DNA from 3 places in the Faecalibacterium sp. AF10-46 genome. Region 3 is predicted to be linked to each of the others. Evidence: riboswitches for the same ligand, from Rfam matches in the RefSeq annotation. Region 3 holds a riboswitch; each other region holds the start of a gene.
What was found. A riboswitch is a leader RNA that binds a small molecule or an ion and turns the genes downstream of it on or off. The one in region 3 is predicted to bind thiamine pyrophosphate.

Region 1 (7,560 bases), on a different contig from region 3:
CAGTGCGTTCTGCATCCTTGCAGACGGCACGCCGGAGGGCTGTGTGCAGGACGGTGTATTCGGTACCTACCTGCACGGCCTGTTCGACACCGGCGAACTGACCGAAAAACTGACCGCATTTTTGTGCAAACGGAAGGGCATCGATCCGGCCGGGGCCGAGCTTATCCCCATGGAGCAGTACCGTCAGCAGCAGTTTGATCTGCTTGCCGATGGTGTGCGTGCGGCACTGGATATGCCCGCCATCTATGCCGCCATGGGAATGCAAAAAGGAGACAACACATGACACCGCAGCATCATCTGCCCGCCGACATTGAACGGACGAGCATCTCCATTATCACAAGGGAACTGGACGAGCTGGGCCTGACCCCGCCGCCGGAGACGGCTGCGGTGGTCAAGCGGGTCATCCACACCACCGCGGATTTCGACTATGCCAAAAATCTGCGCTTTACACCCGGCGCGGTGGAAGCCGCAGTCAAGGCCCTGCACGCGGGTGCTTTCATCGTTACCGACACCAATATGGCGCTGGCGGGCATCACAAAGCCGGGCCTGAAAAAACTGAACGGTGAAGCCATCTGCTACATGGCAGACCCCGCTGTGGCCGAAGCCGCAAAGCAGGCGGGCACCACCCGTGCCGTTGCCGCCATGCACCGCGCTGCCCGGGAGCACCCGGGGGCCATTCTGGCCATTGGCAATGCGCCCACGGCCCTTTTGACCATTGCGGAGGAAATGGAAGCCGGTCTGCGGCCTGCACTGGTCATTGGCGTGCCGGTGGGGTTTGTGAATGTGGTGGAAAGCAAGGAAGTACTGTTTGCCGCCTGCGAGCGATACGGCGTGCCTGCCATCGCCGCCATGGGCCGCAAGGGCGGCAGCAATGTGGCTGCAGCCATCTGCAACGCCCTCATTTACTCTGCCGCCGAAATGCTGGATCCCGCAGCAAGAGGGTGGAAAGGATAAGGCGGAAACAGCATAATATCAAAAACCCGGAACCCTTTTTGAGCCGTTTTGGCCGAGAAAAGGTTCCGGGTTTTGTTCATGATTTTTTCAGAGAGATATTTTGCAACAGCCCCATTTTCACGGAAAAGGTCCGAACCGAGCACGGCATCCACACTGCCGGCATCAGGCTGCGGGGAACGTCTTGTTCCACACTTCGATCACCTTGAACTTCGGGGTCCAGCCTTCGGGCTCAAAGCGGTCGCCCTTGGCAGCCATGGTGCCTTGCTCGGTGCACCACTGTGCGGCCTTGGCCATATCAGGGTCGGTCACATCCGCAAAGGCGGGTGCGCCTGCGGGTTCGGGCCTGCCTGCGGTGTTCCACACCAGCAGAGCCAGCTGGCCGCGGTTTGCGGGGATGGCTGCGCCCTCGGGCAGGAGGCTGTGCAGGATCACGCGGGTGGCGATCTCGTAGCCGCCCCAGATGGCTGCACCGCCAACGGCCACGGCGGCAATGGTACCGCCTGTGGTATCAGGTTCCACGCCGAAGTCTTCATCAAGAGGTTCGTCCGGGTCGATGGGCTGATACGGGTCAAGCGAGCTGGCCGACCACTGAGCGACCAGTTCCACCGGGCCATTGGGCATTTTAAAGGTAAAGGTTGTGCTGGTGCTTTTGTTTGTCTCTGTCCAGCCGCCCTCCGGCTCTTCGGGTGCAGTGCCGGTGGAGTTCCACTTCTCAAACTCCATCCAGTAGCCGTCTTTCAGGGTGGTAGCCACTGTCACCGTTTCGCCTTCCTTGATCCAAAGGCTGCTGAGTGGTTCGCCGTTGATGGTCACACTGCCCAGCCTGTCGTTGATGGATACCTTGTACAGCTGGTCCCGCTGTGCTTCCAGCGTCACATTGCCGTAAGGCATTTTAAAGGTGAACTCCGGGCTGGTCTGCCAGCCGTCATCCGGCTCTACGGGTGCTTTGCCGGTATACGTCCACTGCAGGAAGGGGTTCTCCTCCGTGCTCTCGGCCCGGACGGTGACCGGCTGGCCCGGCTTCACGATCTTTTTGGATGTGCCGGTGTCGCCGGTTCCGTCCACGATGGTGCCGTGTGTGACGTTGACATCGTACAGGGTCGTCCTGTGTGCCACCAGGAGCACTATGTCGGACGGCATGGTGAAGCTGAAGCTCGGCTTGTGCTCCCAGCCTTCCTCCGGGTCTACAAGAGTCGTGTAGCTCTGCCACTGATCAAATTCGTGGTGGTCGTTGATGAAACCATCCACAAGCTTTACGGTAACGCGGACGCCTGCCGGTGCCTGATAGACCTGCTTACCGTCCACAAAGAACTCGGCTTTACTCTTATCTTCATACAGGTGATATGTCTCCCGATACGCTGCGCTCAGGCTCACGTTGCCCTCAGGCATCTTAAGGTCCGTTGTTGTCCCGCCTTTTGTAAGCGTGATCATCGCCGCGCTTCCTATTTCCGGTTCTGCCGCCAGTGCCGGTGCGCACACGCTCAGCACCATGCACAGCGCCACGAGGGCTGAGAGCAGCCTTTGGGTCAGGGTCGTCTGCTTCATACGGAATTCCTCCTTTTTGCTTACGGGGGGGGGTATGCGTCCACCTTGAAAATACCATATTTCACCTTCTTTTTCAATAAAACCTGCGTGAAACGCCCCAAAAACTGCGTGAAAAACGTTTTGCACCGCTGTGCGCGCCTTTGCCCCCTCTTGCAATTTGTGCGCAAAGGGTGTAGAATACAATCACAATCAAATACAGGGGAGCTTGTGAAGCAGGCTGAGAGGAAGTACCCAAACTTCGACCCTTTTACCTGATGCGGATAATGCCGCCGTAGGAAGTCAGAATGGATGATTTTTTGCAGGAGGCACCGCGGAAGGTGTCTCCTGTTTTTTGTTGTGCACCTATTACCATTAAGGAGGATGCCTTGTACTTTTCTGCGGAAGTGCCGCAGCGGGCTGAGGGGGAGCGCCCTGAGCTTTGTGACCGTCAGCGATGGGAAGCCGTGTTCCGGCGTGAGAGGAGACCAGAAAGTCTCGACCGCTTCTTATAGTTCCTGCGCCGGGTCTGGCACCGGGTGCGGGCTGTTTGCGGAGGCGCTGTATGGTTTTTGCTGCTTCCGCAGGTTTGGAAAGGAGCCTTGCCTTATGAAAAAACTCTCTGTGAAAAAGCTGGCGCTGGCCGGCATGCTGTGTGCTCTGTGCGTGGTGGGCAGCGTATTCAGCTTCCCCATGTTCGGCAGCAAATGTGCACCCATCCAGCACATGGTCAATGTGACCTGCGCGGTGCTGCTTGGCCCGTGGTGGGGCGTGGGCGTGGCCTTTGTGGCCTCGCTGCTGCGCAATCTGCTGGGTCTGGGCAGCCTGATGGCCTTCCCCGGCAGCATGTTCGGCGCACTGCTGTGCGGCCTTGTGTACCATAAGACCAAAAACATCCTTGCCACCATGGTGGGCGAGGTGTTCGGCACCAGCATTCTGGGCGGCCTGTGCGCTTACCCGGTGGCCATCTTCCTCATGGGCAAGAGCGCTGGCGATATCGCGTTCTATGCCTACATCGTGCCGTTCCTCATCTCCACTGCAGTGGGTTCCATCATTGCGGGCGTGCTGGTGTACAGCCTGCAGCGCTCCGGCGCACTGCGCTCCATGCAGCAGAGCCTTTCTTAACGAAGGTGCGTGCAAATGTTTAAAACAGAGTTTGAAAATGTCCGCCGCACCTGCCCGCTCATCCATAACATTACCAACTACGTCACCGTGAACGACTGCGCCAACATGGTGCTGGCCTGCGGTGCTTCGCCCATCATGGCCGACGATGCCGCCGAGGTGGAGGACATCACCACCATCTGCGGCGGTCTGAACATCAACATCGGCACCCTGAACAGCCGCACCATCACCAGCATGCTGCTGGCGGGCAAAAAGGCAAACCAGCTGGGCCATCCTGTGGTGCTGGACCCGGTGGGTGCGGGTGCATCCCGTCTGCGCACCGACACGGCTTTCCGCCTGCTCAGGGACGTAAAGTTCACCGTGATCCGCGGCAACATCTCGGAGATCAAAACGCTGGCCTCCGGCGCGGGAACCACCAAGGGCGTGGATGCCGATGTGGCCGATAAAGTTACTGAGGCCAATCTGGATTCTGCCGTGGCCTTTGCCAAGGCCTTTGCAGCCCAGACGGGTGCCGTTATTGCCATTACCGGTGCCATCGACATCGTGGCCGATGCCCACACCGCCTACTGCATCCGCAACGGCAATGCCATGATGAGCAGCATCACCGGTACGGGCTGCCAGCTTTCGGCCCTGACGGCGGCGTTCGTCACCGCCAACCCCGGCCATCCGCTGGAAGCCGCTGCAGCCGCAGTGTGCGCCATGGGCCTTGCGGGCGAGACCGCCCACAAGCGCCTGACCCCGCTGGACGGCAACTCCACCTACCGCAATTATATCATCGATGCCATTTACAATATGACCCCGGATCAGCTGGAAGAAGGAGCAAACTATGAAGTGCGATAAGCAGAACATGCTTCTGTATGCCGTCACCGACCGCGCATGGGTGGGCAAACAGACCCTCTATGAACAGGTGGAGAGCGCCCTGAAGGGCGGTGTCACCTGTGTGCAGCTGCGTGAAAAAGAGCTGGACGACGAAGCCTTTCTGAAAGAGGCTGTGGAGATCCATGCTCTGTGCCAGCGCTACGGCGTGCCGTTCTTTGTGAACGACAACGTGGACATTGCCATCCGCTGCCACGCCGAGGGCGTGCACGTGGGGCAGGAGGATATGGCCGCAGCGCAGGTGCGCGCCCGTGTGGGCGAGGGAATGATGATCGGCGTTTCCGTCCACAGTGTGGAGGAAGCACGGGAAGCCGTCAAGCACGGCGCAGACTGCCTTGGCGTGGGCGCGGCCTTTGCCACCCACACCAAGACCGATGTGGATGTTCTGCCCCACGAGACCCTGAAGGCCATCTGTGATGCCGTGGACATCCCGGTGGTGGCCATTGGCGGCATCCACAAGGAGAACATCCTGCAGCTCAAGGGCACCGGTGTGGATGGCGTGGCCCTTGTGAGCGCCATCTTTGCAGCAGACGACATCGAGACCGAGTGCAAAGAGTTGAAAGCCCTGTCGGAGCAGATCATCTGACCGATCCCGCGGCAAACCGGGGACACCACCTTGGGCCGCGTTATAAAATTCATGGAGAAAATCAACATGAAAAGCGTATTTTGCGCAGGTGCCGGCATCCAGAACGTTCTGTTTTTTCTGAATGACGGCTGCCTTTCCCTACCCTTGTATGACCAGCACCCTGCTGTTCAGAGATAAACTGTCATTTGGAGGAACAGAGCGTATGCAGACTTATACCACTCAGATGGATGCTGCCCGCAAGGGCATCATCACGCCGCAGATGGAGATCGTGGCTAAAAAAGAGTATCGCACCACCGAGGAGATCCGCCAGTGGGTGGCCGAAGGCAAGGTAGCCATTCCGGCCAACAAGCACCACGAGTGTTTAAACCCCGAGGGTGTCGGCTCCATGCTGCGCACCAAGATCAACGTGAACCTTGGTGTCTCCCGCGACTGCAAGGACTACAACGTGGAGATGCAGAAGGTGATGAGCGCCGTCAACATGGGTGCGGAAGCCATTATGGATCTTTCCAGCCACGGCAACACCCAGCCCTTCCGCCAGAAGCTGACCCACGAGTGCCCGGTGATGATCGGCACTGTGCCGGTGTACGATTCGGTCATCCACTACCAGCGCGATCTGGCTGAGCTGACCGCACAGGACTTCATCGATGTGGTGCGCCTGCATGCAGAGGACGGTGTGGACTTTGTTACCCTGCACTGCGGCATCACCCGCAAGACCATCGAGCAGATCCGCAAGCACAAGCGCAAGATGAACATTGTCAGCCGCGGTGGCTCTCTGGTGTTTGCATGGATGAGCATGACCGGCAACGAGAACCCCTTCTACGAGCACTTTGACGAGATCTGCGAGATCTGCGCCGAGCATGATGTGACCATCTCGCTGGGCGACGCCTGCCGTCCCGGCTGTCTGGCCGACGCCACCGATGTGTGCCAGATCGAGGAGCTGGTGCGTCTGGGTGAGCTGACCAAGCGCGCATGGGCACACAACGTGCAGGTGATGGTGGAAGGCCCCGGTCATGTGCCCCTGAATCAGGTGGCTGCCAACATGGAGGTGCAGAAGAGCATCTGCATGGGCGCACCCTTCTATGTGCTGGGACCCCTCGTCACCGATATCGCCCCCGGTTACGACCACATCACCGCTGCCATCGGCGGCGCTGTGGCTGCAGCCAGCGGTGCAGCTTTCCTGTGCTATGTGACCCCCGCCGAGCATCTGGCTCTGCCCAATGTGGACGATGTGAAGCAGGGCATCGTGGCCTCCAAGATCGCTGCCCACGCCGCCGATATCGCCAAGGGCATCCCCCACGCCCGGGACATCGACGATAAGATGGGCGATGCCCGCCGTGTGCTGGACTGGGATGCACAGTTCGCCTGCGCACTGGACCCGGAGACCGCAAAGGCCATCCGAGATGCCCGTCTGCCGGAGGACGACCACAGCGACACCTGCAGCATGTGCGGCAAGTTCTGTGCCGTGCGCAGCATGAACAAGGCGCTGGCCGGTGAGTACATCGACATTCTGTAAAAATCTTCTGTTTTGCGCGCAGCAGCGTGCATCTTCCTCCGCCGCCCGGTATGACCGCCGGGCGGCTTTTTTATTATCGATTATTTCTATCAATTTTTTAGAATTTACAATTCTTCTGTACTGTACTATAATAAAGTCAACAACTTCATTCACCCAAAGTACAGGAGGAATCTGCCTTGCTGGTAAATCTTATCGAATCCGTCTATCGCCTTTTGTGGGGCGACTTGTTCACCATCCCGCTGGGCGGCGGCATCGGCATTTCCTTCATGGTGGTGCTGCTGTTCACGGCGGGTATCTGGTTCACCTGCCGCACCCGTCTTTTGCCGGTGCGGCTGTTCCGGGATATGATCGCCGCCGTGTGCGAGAAAAAGCAGGGCAGGGACGGCCTTTCCTCCTTCCAGACGCTGGTCATTTCCACCGCCACCCGCGTGGGCATGGGCAATCTGGTGGGCGTGGTGGCCGCTGTTTCTGCAGGCGGTGCCGGTGCGGTGTTCTGGATGTGGGTCACTGCCATTTTGGGTGCGTCCACCTCCTTTATCGAATCCACCCTTGCCCAGAAATACCGCCAGCCCGACCCGCTGTACGGCGGCTGGCGCGGCGGCCCGGCCTACTATCTGCATGTGCTGGCGGAGCGCAGGCGCGGCAAAAAGCTCAAACGCTCTGTGGCAGCGGCGCTGTTTGCGGTGTCTGGCCTCATCTGCTGGTGCGGCATCAGTCAGGTGATCTCCAACTCGGTCAGTTCTGCGTTTGAAAATGCGTTCCATATTCCGCCGCTTACTACCACACTGGTGCTCACGGCCATTGCGGCGGTGATCGTGCTGCGCAAGAATGCCACCGTGAAAAGTCTGGACGTGATGGTGCCCATCATGGCGGTGTGCTATTTTGTCATCACCGTGGGCGTCGTGCTGTTCAACCTGCCCAAGCTCCCGGCGGTGTTCGGGCGCATCTTTGCGGAAGCGTTCGGTCTGCAGCAGGCCGTGGCTGGCGG
Region 2 (7,560 bases), on a different contig from region 3:
GTCATAGCAGGAGCCAGGACATCAACCAGGCTACCGCCGACAACATAGGTCATTTCGTTTTCTGCAACAGCAGAGAAGTTTGCAGGCATCATCATAATGAATTTCTCCCTTCAAATTTAGAAAGATATTTGCAAGCCATTTGTTTGGCTTACGTCCCTTACTAGGATGGCAATAATATACCACACTTTCCAGAAATGTTCAAGTACTTTTTTGAAAAAAATGTGAAAAATGTGATAGACTGTGAAAATCCGGTCTCAAAATTCTTACAGAAGCCGCTTTTTTGCACACAGCGACATGTTTTTTTGCAAAACTGGAAGATACTGGAATTTGAAAGGGACCGTGTATGAAAACCGTGATCTATCTGGACGAACTGCTGCTGACGAACTTTCTGGCCGCAGCAGCACTGCTTTTGGGCGCAGGGCTTTTGTGCGCGCGGCAGTGCAGCGGCCTGCGGCTGATGGCGGGCAGTGCGGCAGCGTCAGCAGCTTCGCTGGGCATTCTGCTGCCGGAGCTGCCCGGGCCTGCAGCTTTCCTTTATAAGGTATTCACCTGCTGTGCTGCTGTAGCTGCGGCTTACGGCGTGCCGGGCCTGCGCAATTTTGTGCAGCTGTGTGCGTGGTATCTGCTGCTGAACCTGCTGCTGTGCGGAGCCGTACTGCTGCCCGGGGTGCAAAGCGCAAATCTCTGCGTCTATCTGCCGCTGTCTCCGGGCCGGCTGCTGCTGTGCTGCGGTGCAGTGTTTGCTGTGCTGCGCGGCGTACTGTTCTGCTTTGGCCGTGCAGGCACCCGCTGCTTTGCCGCTGTGCTGGAGCTGGAAGGCTCAGTCCTCTCCGTACAGGCTTTCTGTGACACCGGCTTCTCCGTGCAGGACCCGCTGACCGGGCAGGCAGTGGTTCTGGTCTGTTATCCTGCCGTGCGCAGTGCCCTGCCGCCGGAGCTGCGCACATTTCTGGACAGTTATTTTGCCTGCGGCACAGCACCGCCGCCGGAGTTGCGGGTGCGGCTGGTGCCCTGCACCACCATTGCCGGGCACTGCGTGCTGCCTGCCGTTCCGGCCAAGGCCCTGCGCACCAGCAAAGGCAGTGCAGCGGGCATTCTGGCCGCATTCTGCCGCCCGGAAACACAGCAGCCATGGACAGCTCTGCTGGGCAGCGAATTGGCCGTACAGCTGGGCATCCGCTGAGAAGCACTTGATGCGATCGATACTTATAGATGTACAGGAGGGGTATTCATGTTTCATGTTCTGCACCGGTTCTGGCGTTGGCTCCTTGCACGGCTGGGCTATTGCGGCGGCGCACATTTTCTGGCGGGCGCGCCCAGCCTGCCCCCGCCCCTGACCCCGGAACAGGAAAAGGCCCTGCTGGCCCGCATGGCAGAGGGGGACGCCTGCGCCCGGGACGACCTGATCACCCACAACCTGCGGCTGGTGGTGTATCTTGCCAAAAAGTACGAAAGCAGCGGTGTGCCTGCCGAGGACATGATCAGCATTGGCACCATCGGGCTGATCAAGGCGGTGAACACCTTCACGCCGGAGCGCAGCATCAAGCTGGCCACTTACGCCAGCCGCTGCATCGGCAATGAAATTCTGATGTACTTACGCAAAAGCTCCAACCGCCGTCAGGAAGCCAGCATCGACGAACCGCTGAACGTGGATGGCGACGGCAACGAGCTGCTGCTTTCTGATATTCTGGGCAGTGATGAGAACCAGATCAGCCAGCGGCTGGAACAGGATGCGGAGCGCGCCGTTCTTCGCCGGGCCGTGGACAGCCTGTCCCCGCGGGAACGTCAGATCATGGAGCTGCGCTTTGGTCTGGCGGACGGCATTGAGCGCACCCAGAAGGAGGCCGCCGACGCACTGGGCATCAGCCAAAGCTACATTTCCCGGCTGGAAAAACGGATCATCCATACCTTAAAAGTACAATTGGAAAACGAATAACGGCTCCCAGTTTTTCCCGTGCATAGTGCTTTGCACGCAGGGCCATACTCCCGGTGAGAACAAAAACAGACCGGGGGCGTTTGGATGTACAACAAAGTGGAGCTGTGCGGCATGAACACTGCAAAGCTGCCTGTGCTGACCGAAGCCGAAAAGCGGGAACTGCTGGCCCGCGCCCACGCCGGTGATGCGACAGCCCGGGAACAAATGGTGGAAGGCAACCTGCGGCTGGTGCTCAGCGTGGTGCAGCGGTTCGCCCAGCGCGGCGAAAATCTGGACGACCTGTTTCAGGTGGGGTGCATCGGGCTTATCAAGGCCATCGATCATTTTGACCCCGCCCAGCCGGTGCGCTTCTCCACCTACGGCGTGCCCATGATCATTGGGGAGATCCGGCGCTTTCTGCGGGACAACAATGCCCTGCGGGTGAGCCGCAGCCTGCGGGATACCGCCTACCGGGCCATGCAGAGCCGCGAAGCGCTGGAAAAGCAGCTGGGCCGCGAGCCGACCATGGACGAGATCGCGCAGGCGGCGGGCCTTGCCCGGCGCGAAGTGGCCGCTGCGCTGGAATCGGTGATGGAGCCGATCAGTCTGGAAGAGCCGGTGTACACCGATGGCGGCGATGCGATGTATGTGATCGATCAGGTGCGGGACCCGGACGGCGAGGACAGCTGGATCAGCGGGCTGCAGTTCCGGCAGACCGTGGCCGGGCTGACCCCGCGGGAAAAGCGGATCATGGAGCTGCGCTACCTGCAGGGCAAGACCCAGATGGAGGTGGCGCAGGAGATCGGCATCAGTCAGGCACAGGTCAGCCGGTTGGAAAAAGGCGCACTGAGCCAGTTCCGCACCCGGGACTGAACCTTAAAAAAGGCGGCACAGCTTCCGTTTTGTTCGGAAGTGTGCCGTCTTTTATCTGCGGCTGTATTTGCGCCGGGTGGCCGCACCGCCGCGCAGATGCCGCTCTGCCTTATTGCAGGCCAGAACCGCACGCACCTGCCGGAACAGCTCCGGCTGCAGCGTCCGCAGCCGCACCGCAACATCCTTGTGCACGGTGGACTTGCTGCACCCGAACACCGCTGCCGCCGCACGCACTGTGGCCCGGTTGGCCGCGATATATTCGCCCAGCTGTACCGCCCTCTGTTCGGGGTCTCCCTTCATATCCAGACTCCTCCCATTGTGAACTTATAGTACAGCCTATGCACAGGCCGGGGCAGATATGTTCCGCCGGGGCTTGACTTTTGCGCCGGATGCGCTATACTTTTGCTTGGACATAAAAACAGGGGCGCCGAAAGGCTGAGATCCGCGTTTTGCGGAGTACCCTTTTACCAGACCGGACAATGCCGGCGTGGGAGTTTGCAGAACTGTCCGTTCTTTCACAAACCCCGTGCGCCTGCTGGAAAGCGGGCGCATTTTGTTTTTGTGTACTATCGTTCTGAGAAGAGGAATCCCTATGACCAAAACCTATTCCAAGACCCGCATTCTGGTGGAGGGCGCACTGATGATCGCCCTGTCCACCGTTTTGAGCATGATCCAGATCCCGCTCATGCCCCACGGCGGTTCCATCACCCTGTTCAGCATGGTGCCCATTCTGGTAATGAGCTACCGCCACGGCGCAAAGTGGGGCATCATGACTGCGTTCGTCAACAGCCTGATCCAGCTTGTGCAGGGCCTTGGCAATCTGGCATACTGCCAGACCCTCACGGCACAGGTGGGCTGCGTGCTGCTGGACTACCTTCTGGCCTTCACGGTGCTGGGCTTTGCCTGCCTGATCGCAAAGCCGTTCCGCCGCCGCACCGTGGGTGTCGGTGTCAGCGCCTTTGTGGTGTGCCTGCTGCGCTTTTTGTGCAGCTTTCTGTCCGGTTACATCGTCTGGAAGGACTACGACTACGCTTTCAGCTGGATGACCGAGATCGGCTTTCCCGGCATCTCCAACATGAGCGTGGACGGTCTGTGCTGGCTGTACAGCGCCGTGTACAACGCCACCTACATGCTGCCCGAAGCCATTCTGACCACGGTCCTTGTGGTGATCCTGATCCGTGTCGCACCGCAGATCTTCGACCCGCAGAACGCAAGAGCGTAAGTTTTTTCGCAGTCATTTTTCCCGCCGGGAAGGGTATTTCCCCGGCGGGAATTTTTTTGCAGAAAATCCCAAAAAGCTGTTGACAATCCGGCAAAGCGCTGGTATAATTACTCCTGTCGTCAGGCACGGCACGAACGTCTGGGGGATTAGCTCAGCTGGGAGAGCGCTTGCATGGCATGCAAGAGGTCACCGGTTCGATCCCGGTATTCTCCACCAGAAGGAAAAGCACCGCACGGAAACGTGTGGTGTTTTTTGTTGTTACCGACCAAAGGAGAGATTATGAGCTACGCGATCGTATTCAGCAGTAAAACAGGCAACACAAAATTATTGGCAGACACGCTGCACGCCTGTCTGCCACAGGAAAACTGCTGCTATTTTGGCACCCCGGACCCTGCTGCCATGGAAGCGGATGCCCTCTATGTGGGCTTCTGGACAGACAAGGGAAACGCCGACGAAAGCACTTTGGACTTTTTGAAGCAGCTGCACGGCAAAAATATCTTCCTTTTTGGCACCGCCGGCTTTGGCGGCAGTGAGGAGTATTTCAACAAGATCCTGAAAAAGGTGGAGGGTTCGCTGGACAGGAGCAACACAGTCTTCGGCCGTTATATGTGTCAGGGCAAGATGCCGCTTTCGGTACGCCAGCGGTATGAGGGCATGAAAAAGCAGCCGATCCATCTGCCCAATCTGGATGCGCTGATCGAGAATTTTGACAACGCCCTTTCTCACCCGGATGCAGAAGATCTGGAACGATTAAAGCAGGCGGTAAAATGATAAAAAGGCAGCGGTTTTCCTCAAACAGAGGAAGCCGTTGCCTTTTTTGCTTAGCGGATGATCCTACGCTCCTGCCTGCGGCTCCGCGGTTCTTATCCCACGCTTCTTTTATAAAAGAACAGGTACTGCTGCACGATGCCTGCTTCCAGCCCGAACTGCGGGAACGGGTCCTGCCCGGCAAACTCGTCCCGGATGAGCCGTTCGATCCAGACATCCACCGGCACACGGCCCACACGGCCATAGCCGAACAGACACACGCAGTTTGCCACCTTTTTGCCCACACCGTCCAGTTCCATCAAACGGGCAAAAAGTGCTTCATCGGGCAGGGAAGCCAGCTTCTTCAGGTCCAGTGTGCCCTCTGCCGCCTGCTGCGCCGCATGCAGCACGTAGCGGGTGCGGTAGCCAAGACCGCACTCCTGCAGCGCCTGCTCCCCGGCACAGCAGAGCGCTTCTGCTGTCGGGAACGTATACACCGGCCCTTCGCTATCGCTGCCCAGCCGCTCGCCAAACCGCTCCGAAAGCAGCTCTACCGCCCTGCGGATAGCCGGGATGCTCTTTCGCTGCGAGATGATGAAGCTGACCAGCATCTCCCACTCATCCTGACGCAGCACCCGGATGCCCCGGCCATATTCCATGGCACGCTGCAGAAAGTCGTCCCGGCTGTCCAGCTTTCCGCGCAGGGCGGCATAGCTGCGGCCAAGGTCGAAGTAACCGTGCCAGAAGGTTTCCCATGCGCCCGGCTCACACCGCACCGTGTAGGTTCCGCTGCGCAGTGGTCTGAGGTAAAGCAGCTGTCTCCCGGAAACAAACCGATACCAGCCCTCCGCCTGCTTCCGGGGGCGAAAGCACTGGCCGCTTTCCAGAATTTTGTCCGGGTCGAAATCATCCCGGATCTGAACCGTTTTCTCTTCCAGCTCCATTGCCCCCATCACAGCTCCAGCTCCCGGTACACTTCGCCTTCCAGCGTTTTCCAAAGGAAAGTCTCCCCTTCCAGTGTCATATAGCTATGTGCACTCCCCTCCTTCGGGATGCTCACAGAACCGGGGTTCAGGTAGAGATTGCCTTCGCCGAACTCTGTCCACGCCGGAATGTGGGTGTGTCCATGCAGCAGGACATCCCCCGGAGCCAGCGGCGGCAGGTTTTTCAGGTTGTGCACATGACCGTGGGTAGCGTAAACGAGCCGCCTGCCCACCGGCAGCACCGCATAGTCGGCCAGAATGGGAAAATCCAGCACCATCTGATCCACCTCAGCGTCACAGTTGCCCCGCACGCACAAAAGCGCCGGCTTCAGCCCGTTCAGGAGCGGGATGACCTCCTTCGGGGCATAGCCCTCCGGCAGGTCGTTGCGGGGGCCGTGATACAAAAGATCCCCCAGCAAAAGCAGCCGGTCTGCTCTCTCCCGCTCAAACGCTTTGATCATTTTTTTGCAATAAAACGCCGACCCGTGCAGGTCGGATGCGATCATCCATTTCATGGCAGGATTCTCCTTATTTTATAAAGTATCTATTTTTATTTTAGCCTCCCGGTGAAAAATGGTCAAGTCTATAAAAGTCATACTTTATCCGTTTGACCTCTTGACATCTGCCGGAAGCCGTGTTATCCTACAGTTAATAAAATTCGTGTGGATTTTTACAGCAGTATGCTACTTTTCGCCACACAATGACTTCAAAAAAGCCATTGTGTGGCTTTTTTGCGTCTGCGTTTGTTTTCGAGCAGTCTCGCCCTGACGATTCCGCGGCTGCAGTAATTCATTTCTTTTCTCTACAGGAGCAATGCAAACACTATGAACGAGACCTTTATGAAAGAAAAATCGGTGCTGCCGCTGCTGGTATCCATGGCACTGCCGAACGTTATCTCCATGCTGGTGAACAGCCTGTACAACATCGTGGACAGCCTGTTCGTGGCTCGTATCAGCGAGGATGCCATGACTGCCCTCAGTCTGGTGTATCCCATCCAGAACTTTGCCAACGCCATTGCCATTGGCTTTGGCATTGGCATCAATGCCATGATCGCACTGTACCTTGGCGCAGGCGACCACAAAAAGGCCGAGACTGCCGCCACCCACGGCATGGCGCTGAGCCTGATGCACGGCATTCTCATCACCATTGTCAGCATTGTCATCATGCCGGGCTTTTTGCGCCGGTTCACCAGCGACGCAGGCCTGATCGCATCCGGCATCACCTACTCCACCATCGTATTCCTGTTTGCCACCATCAACATGGCGGCACTGGCCTTTGAAAAGATGTTTCAGGCCGTGGGCCGCATGAAGGTGACTATGGCGGCGCTGATCTTCGGCTGTGTGTGCAACATCCTTCTGGACCCCATCCTGATCTTCGGCCTTGGCCCGGTGCCTGCCATGGGCATTGCAGGTGCGGCCCTTGCCACCGGCATCGGCCAGCTGCTGAGCCTGTGCGTTTACCTCTTCGTTTACGTCCGTACTGAGCTGCCTGTCCGACTGCGCCGCAGCTGCCTGCGCCCGGATGCCGCACTGGACGGCAGACTGTATGCCATCGGCGTGCCGGCCATCCTCAATCTGGCCCTGCCCTCTCTGCTGGTCACCTTCCTGAACGGCCTGCTGGCGGGCTTTTCTCAGAGCTACGTGGTGGTGCTGGGCATTTACTACAAGCTGCAGACCTTCCTGTATCTGCCCGCCAACGGCATCGTGCAGGGTATGCGCCCGCTCATTGGCTACAATTACGGTGCCAAGCAGCACGCCCGCGTGAAAAAGCTCTACGAACTCACCCTCATCATGAGTGCTGTCATCATGGCTGCGGGCACG
Region 3 (7,560 bases):
AACCTCTCCTCCCCTGTATGCTTCTATTAAAGGAGGACTTTACTGATGTTCAACAAACTGGTGGCCATTGAGCCGGTAAGCCTGATTCCTTCCGCCGAGGAAGCGCTGCATCAGTACGCAAAAGAAGTGGTGCTGTACCGCGATATCCCGGCCAGCGATGACCAGATCGTGCAGCGCATCGGAAATGCCGATGCCGTGCTTCTGAGCTACACCTCCCGCATGGGCAAAAATGTGATCGAGCGCTGCCCGAATATCCGTTACATCGGCATGTGCTGCAGCCTGTATTCTGAGGAAAGCGCCAATGTGGATATCGCCTACGCCCGCACCCGCGGCATCAAAGTGCTGGGCATCCGGGACTACGGCGACCGCGGCGTTGTGGAGTACGTCCTGCATGAGCTCACCGGCATCCTGCACGGTTTTGGGATGCCCATGCTGCGGGACGAGCCGGTGGAGATCACCGGGCTGAAGGCAGGCATCATCGGGCTGGGTGTGTCCGGCAAAATGATCGCCGACGCGCTGCAGTTCATGGGTGCCGACATTGCCTATTACAGCCGCACCCGCAAGCCGGATGCCGAAGCTGTGGGCATGGCCTATAAGCCGCTGGCACAGCTGCTGACCGAGAGCGAGGTGGTGTTCACCTGCCTGAACAAGAACGTACTGCTGTTGGGCAAGGACGAATTTGCACAGCTGGGCGCAGGCAAGGTGCTGTTCAACACCTCCATCGGTCCGGGCTTTGACTCTGCTGCTCTGGAACAGTGGCTTGCTCTGCCGGGCACCCACTTCTTCTGTGACACCCGTGCCGCTGCCGGCCCGGTGAGTGAAGACTTCTTTGCCCGTGAGAATGTGCATTGCGCGAATGTTTCTGCCGGACGCACCAAGCAGGCTTTTGTGCTGCTGAGCCAGAAGGTGCTGGCAAATATCCGCACTGCACTGGGAGAATGATATAAAAAGGAAACGCTTCCCGGGCCGGGGAAGCGTTTCCTTTTAGGCTTTATTCAAAATTGTTGTAATCTCTTCCAGATTCGCCGCAAATCGGATGCCCTGCTGGCGCTGCGGCGTGGAAAGGCCCTTCTCGATCATTTTGGCAAGCAGTGCTTTCAGGCTGTCGTAGTAGCCGTTCAGATCATACAGGATGCAGGGCGCGTCCAACTGGCCCAGCGAGACCTTGGACATTACCTCTGCGATCTCTTCCAGCGTGCCGGTGCCGCCGGGGAATGCGATAAAGGCATCGCCCAGCTCGATCATCTTCGTCTTGCGCTCGGTCATGTCCTTGGTGACGATCAGCTCGGTCAGGCCATCGTGCTGCAGCTCCTGCTGCACAAAGAACTGCGGTTCCACACCGGTCACCGTGCCGCCTGCGTCCAGCGCGCTCTGGGCAAGCTGACCCATCAGGCCGCTGCGGGAGCCGCCGTACACAAGGCGGTGCCCGTTTGCACCGATCCAGCTGCCCAGTTCCCGGACAGCTTCCGCCAGCGCAGGATCATTGCCCGCATTTGCTCCAAGATAGACCGTGATGTTCATGGTATTTCCCCCTTTGTTTTTTCCATTTTACCACGCAACGGGCCGATTGAAAAGGGCCATCCCCTTGCAAATGCAGCGGCACTGTGGTATTCTTGAACGCAGAAAAAAGGGAGCCTGCAAAAGCAGGCTGAGAGTGGGCTGTTTGCCCAGACCTGTGACCTGATTTGGACAATGCCAACGTAGGGAGATACTGCTGCTTCAAAGTGCGGAGGTGCCTCCTTGCGGGCATTTCCGCATTTTTTGCAAAGGAAGTTGTAACCATGAAAACTGCATTGACGATTGCCGGCAGCGATTCCAGCGGCGGTGCTGGCATCCAAGCCGATATCAAAACCATGACTGCAAACGGCGTGTACGCCATGAGCGCCATTACCGCACTGACTGCCCAGAACACCACCGGTGTGACCGGCATTTTTGAAGCCACACCCGAATTTCTGGCACAGGAGATCGATGCCATTTTTACCGACATCTACCCGGATGCCGTCAAGATCGGCATGGTATCCTCGGCAGAGCTGATCGGTGTGATCGCCGAAAAGCTGCACACCTACGGCGCAAAGCATATCGTGGTGGACCCGGTGATGGTTGCCACCTCCGGCTCCAAGCTGCTGCGGGACGATGCCGTGCAGGCGCTGACCGAAAAGCTGCTGCCCATGGCAGAGGTGGTCACCCCCAACATTCCGGAGGCTGAGATCCTTTCCGGCATGAAGATCACCGATGCGGCCGGAATGGAGGCCGCTGCAAGGCTGATCAGCGAGAAATACCACTGTGCCGTGCTGTGCAAGGGTGGCCACCAGATCAACGATACCGACGACCTTCTGTGGCGGGACGGCTGCGGCAAATGGTTCCGCGGCAAGCGCATTGCAAACCCCAATACCCACGGCACCGGCTGCACCCTGTCCAGCGCCATTGCGTCCAATCTGGCAAAGGGCTATGATCTGGATGCATCGGTGGAGCGCGCAAAGGCCTACATTTCCGGCTGTCTTTCTGCCATGCTGGATCTGGGCCACGGCTCCGGCCCGATGGACCATATGTTTGCACTGAAGGGAGAGTTTGTGGGTGAGTGAGCAGACCTTTGTGCAGCAGCTGGTGCAGGAAAGTCTGCCTGTGTGGGAGAAATGCCTGCACTCAAAATTTCTGACTCACCTTGCGGATGGCACACTGGATGAAGCCTGCTTCAAGGGCTACATCGTGGAGGACAGTCTTTACCTGCGGGAATATGCCAAGGTGTTTGCCTGGGGCATGACCAAGGCAAAGGATATGCAGACCATCCGCACCTACTATTCCCTGCTTTCCTTCGTGAATGAGAGCGAGGATGCAGCCCGCCTGCACTATCTCAAGCACTTTGGACTGACCGATGAAGGCATCCAGAGCCTGCCGCTGCGGCCGGAGAACCGTGCCTATGTGGACTCTATGATCGAAGCCGCCAAAAACGGCGAGGGCGCAGCCGAGTGCATGATGGCCTGCCTGCCCTGTATGCTGAGCTATGGCTGGATCTTCCAGAAACTGCTGGAAGAAAAGCCTTCCGTGCAGGATACCCTTTATGGTGCACTGGTGGTGGACTATGCTGACAAGGGCTATGAGGCGGCCTGCCGCGACTGGGCCGCGTTTGCAGAAAAAGTCTGCGAAGGCCTGAGCGACGAACGCCTTGCCCGCTGCCGCGAGATCTTCCATGCCTGCTCGGAGCACGAGCTGAGCTTCTGGGCCATGGCAGCTTCCCCGCGCAGTGACCTGTAATTTTTCCTAAAATATAAAATGCACCCGGCCTGTGGGCAGAACCGCAGCAACCGGGTGCATTTGTTTTGTTCAGATTTTCGTGGCCGCAGCCGCAGGCATGAGCCTTCGTGCCGGAAACAAGGGAACCCTAAAACAAAAACTCCCCCGGCTCTTCTGCCGAGGGAGTGGAAAAGAAAAACGCCCCTAACAGAAGAACTCTCTTCTGTCAAGGACGAATAAAATTTGGCCTTTTATCCGCGGTGCCACCCTGACTTCATGGGCATGACCCCATGCACTTGGCGGGATGCCAACACATCCCCGGCAACTGACGTATGCCCTACGTTGCAGAATACTGTGCGGCGAAAATCCGCCGCATTTCCCTGCACCCTCAGCGGTCCATTTCGGGAAAATATAACGCAAAGTCACACTTTCCTTGACGAACTGTTTCCGGTCTGCTTCTCAGCTGCGCAGGCTCTCTGTACAGGCATGGTTCGCCGTTATCTCCACTTCAACGGTTTAGTGTATTGAATTTTGCTATATTAAACCACAGATTTTTCGTTTGTCAATCCCTGTTTGCAATTTTTTTCAAAATCAGCCTATGTCCACAGTGGGTTCAGCGCTTCCGGCGGCCGTTCGTGCTGGAAAACTTCACCGCTTTTGCCGGTCTGCGGCGGCTGTGCAGCGCACTGTAGTAGCCAAAGGCTGTGCCGCATAAGCCGCCCACAATATGCATGAAGTTTGCTACATTGTCGTGCACAAAAATGATATCGTACACCTGCTGACCAAAGTACAGCGCTGCAACCAGCAGCATGGTGACCGGGATGCCGCCGGAGAAGCCCGCCAGCGACGAAAGCATGATAAGCATGAACACGATGCCGGACGCGCCCAGCAGCCCCGAACGTGGGAACAGCACGCATTGCAGCACGCCGGTGACCAGAGCGGTGAACACCATGCCGCACAAAAGCGGCTTGCTGCCGTACTTTTCTTCCATTGGCGGGCCAACAACGAGCAGCAACAGCATATTATTCAGAAAGTGATCCCAGCTGGCATGGCCCAGCACATGGCCGAACAGCCGGATGTAGAACAGCGGGTCCTTCAGCGAGGAGCGGTAGACACAGAACAGATGCATCGTCGTCCACCCGTCCGTCCACTGGTCGAGGAACAGCACCAGAAGTGACAGCAGGAAAAATGTGAGGATCACCGGAGAGTTGTACTGCAGTTCCAGTTTGAGTTTTACTTTTTTCATCCTCTTGTCTCCACCCAGTATTCGCCCATGCTCTGGCCGGGCTGGTTCGTCACTTCATCCTTAAGGTAATCGCCAAGGCCGCAGCTTTCCGGCTGCCATGCAAGGGCTGCTTCCACCGTGGGGTACTCCACCTCGGCATACCAGAACTCGGTGGGCTGGCCTTCGTCCACATGGTTCACTTCCAGCACAGAACCGTCCGGCAGGGTGTAGCTGCGGCGCAGCTTCGGGATGAGAGGTTTAGCGATAATCTTGTATTCCAGATCATCAAACAGTTCTTTGTCGATGCTGCGCTCGATCTCCTCGCGGGCAAGGCCGCCCCCGGATTTGAAGCAGAGGATGTAGTCCGTTCTGCCGCCAGTGAGGGCTTCTTCCCGGATGCGCACGGTGGGCCGCACGCTGATATAGCCCTGCCGCATGGCAAATTCCTCCCTGAGGGGCAGCCCCTCCGGCCAGCCCTTCACCATCCATTTGCGTTCGATCTCCATAATGCATCCCTCTTTCATGCGGTTTTTTGCATTTCTTATTTATAATAACATGATTTTGTGCTATTATAAAGGGTAGATTTTTACTCCTTCAGTCTGCTTCGCAGCCAGCTCCCTCAGTGAGGGAGCCTATCTGCACGGTAAGCGTGTCGAGCGAACGCGGGACGAAGGGAGTTCGTTCATGATAAGGAGAACCATATGAAAGAACGCGCTTACCCTGTGTATACCGTCAACAAACACGCCGAGGGCCTGCTGGTGGGCGGGCACCCCTGGGTGTATGAGAACGACATCCTCCATTCCCCGGAAAATGAGCCGGAAAACGGCACTCTGGCCGATGTGGTCAGCACCAAGGGTTCCTACCTTGGCACCGGCTTTGTCTCGCTCAAGAGCAAGATCCGCGTGCGGCTGATCTCCCGCAATGCCAACGACACCTTTGATGCTGCGTTCTGGCGCCGCCGGGTGGAATATGCATGGAACTACCGCAAGACCGTGCTGGAACCTGCAGACCTTTCTGCCTGCCGCGTCATTTTTGGCGAAGCCGACCAGTTCCCCGGGCTGACTGTGGACCGGTTCAGCAACATCCTCGTCACGCAGACCCTGAGCGTGGGCATGGAAAAGCTCAAGCCCATCCTCTTCCCCATTCTGGCAGAAGTCCTGCGCGCCGACGGCCAGACCATCGACGGCATCTACGAGCGCAACGATGAGGCTCTGCGCGCAAAGGAAGGTCTTGAGCAGAACAAAGGCTGGTTTGAGCTGCCCGGTGAGCCTCACCCGGCAAGCACCCAGACCGAGATCTGCGAGAACGGAGTTTACTATCATGTGGATTTCGAGAACGGCCAGAAGACCGGCTTCTTCCTTGATCAGAAGTACAACCGCCGGGCGGTGGCACGCCTTGCTGCAGGTCACACCGTGCTGGACTGCTTTACCCACACCGGCAGCTTTGCACTGAACGCCGCTGCGGGCGGCGCTGCCCGTGTGACCGCCGCCGACATCAGCGCCGAGGCCATTGCCATGGCGCAGCGCAATGCCCAGCGCAACGGTCTGACCAATATGGACTTTTTGTGCGAGGACACCTTTGAGCTGCTGCCCCGCTTGGAAAGAGAAGGACACCCCTACGATTTTATCATTCTGGACCCGCCGGCCTTTACCAAGGCGCGCCGCACTGTGGAGAACGCCATGCGCGGTTACAAGGAGATCAACTACCGTGCCATGAAGCTGCTGCCCCGCGGCGGCTATCTGGCAACTGCCAGCTGCTCCCACTTTGCCACCGAGGAGCTGTTCATCAAGATGCTGCGCGCCGCTGCAAAGGATGCTCACCGCCAGCTGCGGCAGATCGAGGTGAAGCAGCAGGCACCGGATCATCCGATCCTGTGGGGTGTGCCGGAGACGAATTATCTGAAGTTCTTCCTCTTTCAGGTGATTTAACGATTTTAAAATTGCTCCGCTTCGCTCTGCAATTCATTAAGGTATTTTATTTTATATTTTCGTGTTTGTCGCGTCCTGCGGGACGCTCCAAACGCATTTTCACAAAAGGGGTCGTAGCGGGTAGTAGCATCTGCGGCTGTCACGCAACGGATAAGCCTAGGTTTTGCAAATGCAATTGTCCGTAACGACTCCTCCCGTGAAAAAACAGTTCCGGCGGGCCCGCAGGCCTGCCGGAACTGCAAATTTAAAAATATTATTTCCGCTGATATTGCCAGAGCGCAAGCGGAGGCAATTCCAAATCGTTCTGTTCCGGTTTAAAGGTTCAAAAGTCATACCAAGTGCGGATGCTCCAAAAATGCAGGAAGCTGTTTGTACAGAATCGTCAGATTTGTCAATTGCCTTTTTGGCCCGCCGGGGCTATAATCAAACCATAGACAGCAACGGCGCTGTGGGTCACCTCCTGACTCGCAGCGCCGTTTTTGTTAAGATGCTTTCGTACTTCTGGGTGCGGCATTGCGGCAGACCAGAATGCAGACGAAAGGGTAAGAAAAATAAGATCAAGTAAGGAGTAGGATTTATGGCAGCGAATGTTATGGAAATCTACGGCAGCAAGGTCTTTAACGAACATGTGATGAAGGAGCGCCTGCCGAGCGCAACTTATAAGAGCCTGAAGAACACCCTGCACAAGGGTGCTCCGCTGGACATTGAGGTGGCAAACGTTGTGGCCAGCGTGATGAAGCGCTGGGCCATGGAGCTGGGTGCCACCCACTACACCCACTGGTTCCAGCCACTGACCGGCATCACCAGTGAGAAGCACGATGGCTTTGTTTCCCCTGTGGGCGACGGCACCGCCATCATGGAGTTCTCCGGCAAGGAGCTGGTGCGTGGCGAGCCCGATGCATCTTCCTTCCCCTCCGGCGGTCTGCGCGCCACCTGCGAGGCCCGCGGCTACACTGCATGGGACCCCACCAGCTACGCATTCGTGAAGGATGACGTGCTGTGCATCCCCACCGCATTCGTCAGCTACACCGGCGAGGCTCTGGATAAGAAGACCCCGCTGCTGCGTTCCATGAACGCACTGTCCAATCAGGCGGTCCGTATCCTGAAGCTGTTCGGCAAGGATGTGGATTACGTCTCCACCACCGTCGGCCCCGAGCAGGAGTACTTCCTTATTAA

Region 1: linked by a shared signal. The riboswitch ahead of thiW (energy coupling factor transporter S component ThiW) and the one ahead of thiD (bifunctional hydroxymethylpyrimidine kinase/phosphomethylpyrimidine kinase) in region 3 are both predicted to bind thiamine pyrophosphate.
Region 2: linked by a shared signal. The riboswitch ahead of DWV57_RS06570 (energy-coupled thiamine transporter ThiT) and the one ahead of thiD (bifunctional hydroxymethylpyrimidine kinase/phosphomethylpyrimidine kinase) in region 3 are both predicted to bind thiamine pyrophosphate.

The regions. Positions count from the first base shown of each region.
Region 1 covers NZ_QVGY01000006.1:70,525-78,084, forward strand. The annotation lists gene DWV57_RS08125 (cobyric acid synthase) at 1-283, shown strand, start outside; gene DWV57_RS08130 (precorrin-8X methylmutase) at 280-954, shown strand; gene DWV57_RS08135 (hypothetical protein) at 1,117-2,499, opposite strand; TPP riboswitch at 2,687-2,794, shown strand; gene thiW (energy coupling factor transporter S component ThiW) at 3,085-3,600, shown strand; gene thiM (hydroxyethylthiazole kinase) at 3,616-4,437, shown strand; gene thiE (thiamine phosphate synthase) at 4,424-5,059, shown strand; gene thiC (phosphomethylpyrimidine synthase ThiC) at 5,262-6,572, shown strand; gene DWV57_RS08160 (alanine/glycine:cation symporter family protein) at 6,749-7,560, shown strand, end outside.
Region 2 covers NZ_QVGY01000004.1:132,547-140,106, forward strand. The annotation lists gene DWV57_RS06545 (hypothetical protein) at 1-95, opposite strand, end outside; gene DWV57_RS06550 (sigma-E processing peptidase SpoIIGA) at 344-1,183, shown strand; gene DWV57_RS06555 (sigma-70 family RNA polymerase sigma factor) at 1,232-1,936, shown strand; gene sigG (RNA polymerase sporulation sigma factor SigG) at 2,021-2,788, shown strand; gene DWV57_RS06565 (sporulation transcriptional regulator SpoIIID) at 2,840-3,088, opposite strand; TPP riboswitch at 3,199-3,298, shown strand; gene DWV57_RS06570 (energy-coupled thiamine transporter ThiT) at 3,381-4,010, shown strand; tRNA gene DWV57_RS06575 (tRNA-Ala) at 4,151-4,226, shown strand; gene bilS (flavodoxin family protein BilS) at 4,290-4,781, shown strand; gene DWV57_RS06585 (DNA glycosylase) at 4,874-5,710, opposite strand; gene yfcE (phosphodiesterase) at 5,710-6,255, opposite strand; gene DWV57_RS06595 (MATE family efflux transporter) at 6,565-7,560, shown strand, end outside.
Region 3 covers NZ_QVGY01000001.1:526,037-533,596, reverse strand. The annotation lists gene DWV57_RS02585 (aspartate dehydrogenase domain-containing protein) at 1-30, shown strand, start outside; gene DWV57_RS02580 (NAD(P)-dependent oxidoreductase) at 46-942, shown strand; gene DWV57_RS02575 (TIGR00730 family Rossman fold protein) at 985-1,521, opposite strand; TPP riboswitch at 1,618-1,724, shown strand; gene thiD (bifunctional hydroxymethylpyrimidine kinase/phosphomethylpyrimidine kinase) at 1,782-2,582, shown strand; gene DWV57_RS02565 (TENA/THI-4 family protein) at 2,575-3,252, shown strand; gene DWV57_RS02560 (rhomboid family intramembrane serine protease) at 3,845-4,477, opposite strand; gene DWV57_RS02555 (CYTH domain-containing protein) at 4,474-4,962, opposite strand; gene DWV57_RS02550 (class I SAM-dependent rRNA methyltransferase) at 5,158-6,384, shown strand; gene DWV57_RS02545 (glutamine synthetase III) at 6,962-7,560, shown strand, end outside.